DNA from 3 places in the Lelliottia sp. genome. Region 1 is predicted to be linked to each of the others. Evidence: predicted binding sites of a transcription regulator. Region 1 holds the regulator's gene; each other region holds the start of a gene.
The links. Region 1 encodes Fur, which represses iron uptake genes when iron is present. Its sites were predicted from a motif close to ATAATAATGAGAACNACTATCAA; they were not measured.

Region 2: a site for Fur is predicted at 1,243-1,265, ahead of ftnA (non-heme ferritin). Genes of this name have one in related genera too.
Region 3: a site for Fur is predicted at 1,307-1,329, ahead of ACKI5T_RS03390 (TonB-dependent siderophore receptor). Genes of this name have one in related genera too.

The regions. Positions count from the first base shown of each region.
Region 1 covers NZ_JAZQNX010000005.1:52,652-54,923, reverse strand. The annotation lists gene chiP (chitoporin ChiP) at 1-534, shown strand, start outside; gene chiQ (ChiQ/YbfN family lipoprotein) at 589-918, shown strand; gene fur (ferric iron uptake transcriptional regulator) at 1,045-1,491, opposite strand; gene fldA (flavodoxin FldA) at 1,783-2,272, opposite strand, start outside.
Region 2 covers NZ_JAZQNX010000044.1:240,318-242,589, reverse strand. The annotation lists gene ACKI5T_RS21295 (hypothetical protein) at 1-263, shown strand, start outside; gene ACKI5T_RS21290 (YecH family metal-binding protein) at 331-570, shown strand; gene ftnA (non-heme ferritin) at 601-1,098, opposite strand; gene yecR (YecR family lipoprotein) at 1,317-1,655, opposite strand; gene ACKI5T_RS21275 (HD domain-containing phosphohydrolase) at 1,760-2,272, opposite strand, start outside.
Region 3 covers NZ_JAZQNX010000005.1:188,219-190,490, reverse strand. The annotation lists gene ACKI5T_RS03390 (TonB-dependent siderophore receptor) at 1-1,212, opposite strand, end outside; gene ACKI5T_RS03385 (alpha/beta hydrolase-fold protein) at 1,368-2,272, shown strand, end outside.

The DNA of each region.
Region 1 (2,272 bases):
ACGGCATGGCTGCAAGCATTGACCTTCGGCTACAAAGTCGGGCAAGTTGATTTGCGCCTGGAAGGGACATATGTGAAGGCCGAAGGCCAGCAGGGCTACTTCCTACAGCGTATGACGCCGACCTACGCGTCATCAAATGGTCGCCTGGATATCTGGTGGGATAACCGTTCGGATTTCAACGCCGATGGTGAGAAAGCTGTGTTCTTTGGCGCCATGTATGACCTGAAAAACTGGAATCTGCCGGGGTGGGCGGTTGGCGCATCTTACGCGTATGCATGGGACGCAAAACCTGCAGATATGGCGACGCCAGATGCTTATTATGACCCGAACTATCGCCTGAAAGAGTCCTCCTACAGTCTCGATGCGATCTACACCCTCCAGGAGGGTCGCGCGAAGGGCACGATGTTCAAACTGCACTTCACCCAGTACGACAACCACTCCGATATTCCAAGCTACTCGGGCGGTTACGGCAACATCTTCCAGGATGAGCGTGACGTGAAATTCATGGTCATCGCGCCATTCACTATTTTCTGATGAACGCGCCGGCGGGGTGATTCCCCCCATCCCGCCGGAATGGAGACTGAAATGCTGAAAAAATTGATTATCGTCGCGGTGCTCGCATCGGGACTGGTCGCCTGCGCACAGCCTCAGGCACCAAAAGAAGACTCACGACTGAAAGAGGCGTACAGCGCCTGTATTAACACCGCCGAAGGATCGCCAGAAAAAATCCAGGCCTGTCAGAGCGTGCTGAATGTGCTGAAAAAAGAGAAAGCGCACGAGCAGTTTGCGACGCAGGAAAATGTGCGGGTGCTGGATTACCAGGCTTGTATTCAGGCTCGTCAAACCGGTAACGATCAGGAAGTGGCAAAGCGCTGTGACAAGATCTGGCAGGAGATCCGCAGCAACAATAGCAAGTAATCTTCTTTTGCCACGCCCGGTTGTGCTCCATCCTTAAGTTCTCAGGATGAAGCACAACCGGGCTTTTTCATTTATAGCAGGCAAAAAAAAGCCAACCGTTAGGTTGGCTCAGAGTATGAGACACGATTATTTGGTGTCGTGCGCGTGATCGTTTTCGCGGCAATCGCCTTCTGCACAGTGACCGTAGAGGTACAGGCTGTGGTTGGTCAGACGGATACCATGACGAGTGGCAATCTCACGCTGACGAGATTCGATAGATTCATCGCTAAACTCAATCACCTTGCCGCAATCCAGGCAAATGAGGTGATCGTGGTGATGCTGTTGTGTCAGTTCAAAAACGGATTTACCGCCTTCAAAATTATGACGGGTGACAATCCCGGCGTCATCAAATTGGTTCAGAACGCGATAAACGGTCGCCAGGCCAATCTCTTCGCCCATGTCGATCAGACGTTTATACAAGTCTTCCGCACTGACATGGTGATTGTCCGGCCCTTGCAGTACTTCCAGGATTTTTAAACGAGGAAGCGTCACTTTCAGGCCAGCCTTCTTTAATGCGGTATTGTTGTCAGTCATGCGGAATCTGTCCTGTTGCTAAACGATTCACTTCTAAAGAAGAAGTGACAGAAAATGCACTTGGGATAATGCGTTTCATTATAGAACTGCCATGCTTAAATGAAAACTGCAAGTCTCAAGCAAAGTATGCTTATAAAAACGTGGTATCGCCAACAAAGTTGAGCGAAGGCATCCACTTTAACCTGGGATATTGTACAGGTATGAAAGCAAAAGTTAAAAATTTGTAGCAATTATTTTAATTGGAAATACCTATCAATGCGGCGCAACAGTTTTGCAGCGCCGCACGATCAATCAGGCATTCAGGATATCGTCGAGGTGAAGTTCTTCGCGGATCTGCTTAACCCATTGGTTTACGCGTTCTGCGGTGAGTTCTGGTTGACGGTCTTCGTCAATCGCCAGGCCCACAAAGTGATCGTCATCCGCCAGCCCTTTAGACGCTTCAAAGTGGTAACCCGCCGTTGGCCAATGACCGACAATCGCCGCGCCGCGCGGTTCGATGATGTCGCGGATGGTGCCCAGCGCATCACAGAAGTACTCTGCGTAATCTTCCTGGTCGCCGCAGCCGAACAGCGCGACCAGCTTACCGTTGAAGTCGACTTCTTCCAGCGTTGGGAAGAAATCATCCCAGTCACACTGCGCTTCGCCGTAGTACCAGGTTGGAATGCCCAGCAGCAGAATATCGTAACCTTCGAGGTCTTCTTTGCTGCTCTTCGCAATGTCATGGACGTCGGCAACGTCTTTACCAAGCTGTTTTTGAATGTTTTTTGCGATGTTTTCGGTA
Region 2 (2,272 bases), on a different contig from region 1:
GGAACGGCGAGTTAATTGAATTGCCTGAGCCGCGTCGTGAAAAAGATATGGGGACGTGGGCGATCTACAACATTATGGATCCGGACGATGAGATTTTTGCCCAGGGTTTGAAAGAGGATGAGTGGATAATTGAACACGTCGACTGGCTAACCGATCTGTTCTTCGACAATGGCATTCCGCTCGAAACCGACAATTATCGCGCTTTTTATCAGGCGATTAACCCTCATGACTGGCGATGCACTAGCTGTGCCGGGTGCATGTAAACCTGTGCCAGCGCAAGGCGCGACACGGACTTCGCGTGTAGTCTGAGCCTTTCTTTGCGGAGGGGTTATGACGTCAATTCACGGGCACGAGGTGCTCAATATGATGCTGGAGTCTGATGAGCACTATTCGGAAACCAGCCTGATTCAGGCTATTCACATGCGATTCGGCGATAGCGCCCATTTTCATACCTGTTCTGCTGAAAATATGACGGCCGCGCAGATGGTGGAGTTGCTGAAGAATAAAGGGAAATTTATTCCCTTAAAGGAAGGGTTTTCTACGCACGAAAGTAAAATATGTCGGCATTAAAAAAGGGAGCCAATGGGCTCCCTTTTTTAATTAATTCTGTGTGTCGAGCGTGGCAAGCTCTTTATCAATAAAGTACAGACCTTCGCCGGATTTACCTGCCAGTGACAATTTATCCAGAACGGATTTAAACAATTTCTCTTCTTCGTGTTGTTCTGCCACATACCACTGCAGGAAATTAAAGGTTGGATAATCCTGACCAATCATCGCGGCGTGGGTTAATTCATTAATTTTTTGCGTGATCAGCTGTTCATGTTCGTAGGTTGCACGGAACAGTTCATCCAGAGAAGCATACTCTGCGAAAGGGGACGCAACAGGGTTGATGCGCGGCAGACTGCCGGTATCGGCCAGATAATCAAACAGACGCTGCATATGCGTCATCTCTTCCTGAGCGTGACGACGCAGAAATGCGGCCGCGCCTTCAAAACTGTGGAAGCTGCACCAGGCACTCATCTGTTGATAAAGCAGGGATGAAAAAAGCTCAAGGTTCATTTGCTCGTTGAGCTTATCGATCATTTCAGTTTTCAGCATGGTGCGGCTCCATATAATTATTAATGAGTCGGGCAGAGCGTCACTATAATTTGTTATTAAATTATTTGCAAAAGGTAAAATAAAGATATTATTTATTTAAAATACGAATGGGAATAAAACGCATTGGCAATGGTTAATATTTTAATGAGAATTGTTCTGTTTCTTATTTGAATATGCTGCCAGCGCGATTCTGGCAGCACTATTATTAATACCTACTATTAATAGTAGGTTTGCTTTGCCGAGGGATTAATCGCGTAACCCTGGCATTTGTACTGGATAGTTACGCTTTCATTCAGGCACACCGAACCGCTGACAACAGTGCAGGTTTTTATCGGCTGGCCATAGGCTGAAGCGGTCGCATAACCCATTGCCTGGCATTCACGTGTCGCCGTACCGTTAGTCACGTAATCATCATAGTGGCTATTTTGCAGTATTGCCTGACCCATATTGAGCCTGACAACGCCGCTGGTGCTGTCCACGCTGTTCACTTCGGCCTGGCGGGTCACATTACAACCCGCGAGTATCAGAAGCGCGCCTGCAAGGAATAATCTCTTCATATTTCGCTCTGAGTCATTGAAAACACTCTATCCTACCGTCTGATCCGGCGCGCAATGCCTGGAATAGCCAGTCAATCCGCTCTTTCTCTTCGCGACGGCGGGGCTCAATCCGCCAGACTGTCAAATATCGTGCGAAACTTGAGATGATGTTTGCGGAATAACGCGATGAGTTGCGGATCGAAGTGGCGTCCAGCGCCATCAAAGATCACCTCGCATGCTTTTTCGTGACTAAATGCAGGTTTATACACGCGTTTTTGCCGCAATGCGTCGTACACATCCGCCAACGCCAGGATGCGTGCTTCTAGCGGAATATTCTCGCCGCGAAGCCCCTCGGGATAGCCGCTGCCGTCCCATTTTTCGTGATGGAAGTGAATAATATTTTCCGCGACCGGACCCAGCGCCAGGCCCTGAATAATCATATAGCCTTTCGTCGTATGCAGTTTCATTTCGCTGAATTCTTGAGGCGTTAGCGGCCCCTGCTTGCGCAAAATGTGGTCGGGGACGGCGATTTTCCCGACATCATGCAGGGAAGCGAAATGTTCAATTTCTGCGATCATCTTGCGGGATAATTTCAGCTCACGGGCCATCATTGCGCAGTATTTCGCGACACGCTGGAT
Region 3 (2,272 bases), 140 kb from region 1:
CGGGTTCGTCCAGTCCAGGTTATATTTCGCGCCCATCCCGCGCTCCAGCAATTGCTTATCTTTCGACGTTTTGTAATCCAGACCGCCGAGCAGGATGTGATTGACATCGCCCGTCGCAAACAGGGATTCGAGCTGGTTATCAATGCCAAACTCATTGGTGGTGCGCTCTTCGTGCTGGGCGCGACGGGTCAGCACCGTGCTGTCCGCCGCGCTGTTCGCGTATACCAGATAGCGGTATTTCTGCTTGATGGACGCGTAACGCGCGTTCTGGCGGAAGGTGAGGTTATCGGCAAACTGGTGCTCCAGCTCGTAGCCGATCATGGTCTGCTCGCGCCAGGACTGGTTGTAATCCGGATCGCTGACGTTAAAGTCGCGCGGAATATAGCGGCCATTCGCGCTGGTCACCGTGCCGTACGCTGGCAGGAAGTTGCGATAACCGGCGTCGGGATCTTTCTGATAGCTTGTCAGCAGGGTAAAGCGCGTTTGATCGTTCGGATACCAGGTGATCGCCGGGGCAATCGCCATGCGCGTTTCTTTATAATCTTCTACCTGATTGTGCTGGGTGCGGGCGATACCGTTTACGCGATACAGCACGCGGCCGTCATCGCTCAGCGGCCCGCCAAAATCAAACGCGCCTTCCGCCAGATCGTGATTCCCGGTGCGGAATTGCACGTTGTGAATCGGCTCGCTGGTGGGGCGTTTGCTGGTCATGCTGATCAAGCCGCCTGGGTTAACCTGACCAAATAAGACGGACGCCGGGCCACGGACCAGCTCGACACGTTCGAGCAGCCATGGATCAACGGAACCGGTTTGTGACGACGCCGTCGCGCCAAAGCTCAGCCCGTCGAGGAACTTGGGCACGTAGCTAAAACCGCGCACAAACACCTCATCGTTACGGTTCGACGAGCCGCGATATTCAGTGAACACCCCTGCGGAATAGCGCAGCGCCTGGGACACCGACGTGACGTCCAGTTGCTCCATTTGGTCACGCGTGATCACGGAAACCGACTGCGGCGTTTTCACAATATCTGCGCTGGTTTTGGTGGCGGAGAGCGTTTTGGTCGCCACGATCCCTTTCACCGGCGCGGTTGGTTCTTCGCTGACGCCCTGCGTTACTACTATGGTTTCTTCTTTGGTTTGCGCCTGCGCGGCCACGCTAACGGTGGCCAGACTCAACAGCCAGAGTTGCATTATCTTATTCTTATTAAACATGTTAATTGAACTTCCTTGGTTGCTATCGCCATAAAATGCCTGATTTGAAGTGGCTAAAAATCAGGCATAACACCCTTTAACGGATAGGATGATATTGCAAATCATTCCCATTTGCATTAGCGTAAGTAACAAATTTTTACAGGAAGCGGGTGTGAATGAAGAGGGCATGGAGTGGGCTGTTATTAGGGATAAGTACGCTGCCAGCGCTGGCGGCGACGTGTGAACACCCTTCCATTCAGGGCGAGCAGCACGGGAAATTTGATGCCAGCGGCGAGGTCTGTTTTATCCTGCCCGCGCTCGGTGAAAACTATGTCTCCGCAACGCTGCACGGCGTGACGGATGCTCGTCTGCTGGACGGCAAAAACCGCCGTATCCGCACGCTGATTGAAAATGGCCCGGCGGATGGCGAGCACTCTCTGCTTTTTGCACTTCCTGTTCAGCAAAATACCTCGCTGGTGTTGCACGGCGAAGCGGGCAAGCCGTGGCATTTTCAGTGGCAAATGAAAGAAACCGCGCCGTTACCACGCACACAGATGATTGAGCCGGAAAGCCCGACGCTGCAAAAACTGGCTAAAACGATTGCTGCCGGTGGAAATACTGATGCGTTCTGGCAGGCGCAAATTCGGCAGGGAACGCCGATGGTGGAGCCGTTCGATGTTACCCATAAGCGCATCACGTTTTTATGGCGCGGTGCGCGCGATAACGTGTTTATTCTCGGATCGCCCGCGGGCGATCACGATCCGCTGTTCCGCCTGGGGAAAACCGACGTCTGGTTTCGCAGCTACGTTGTGCCGGCTGATACGCTGATGCAGTACAAACTTGCGCCAGATGTCCCGCGTATCGAAGGCAGCGCCCGCGATCAGCGCCGTGCCATTCTGGTCAGCGCGCAGGCCGATCCGCTTAACCCGCAAACCTTTGGCGATCAAAAAGCGGATCGCTGGAATCGTTATTCGCTGCTAGATCTCAGCCCCGTGCGCTACTGCTCCGCTGCGGCCGCCGCACAGCCGCTGGCTCACGGTTCGCTCACACGACACGCATTTACCAGCAAAATACTGGGCAA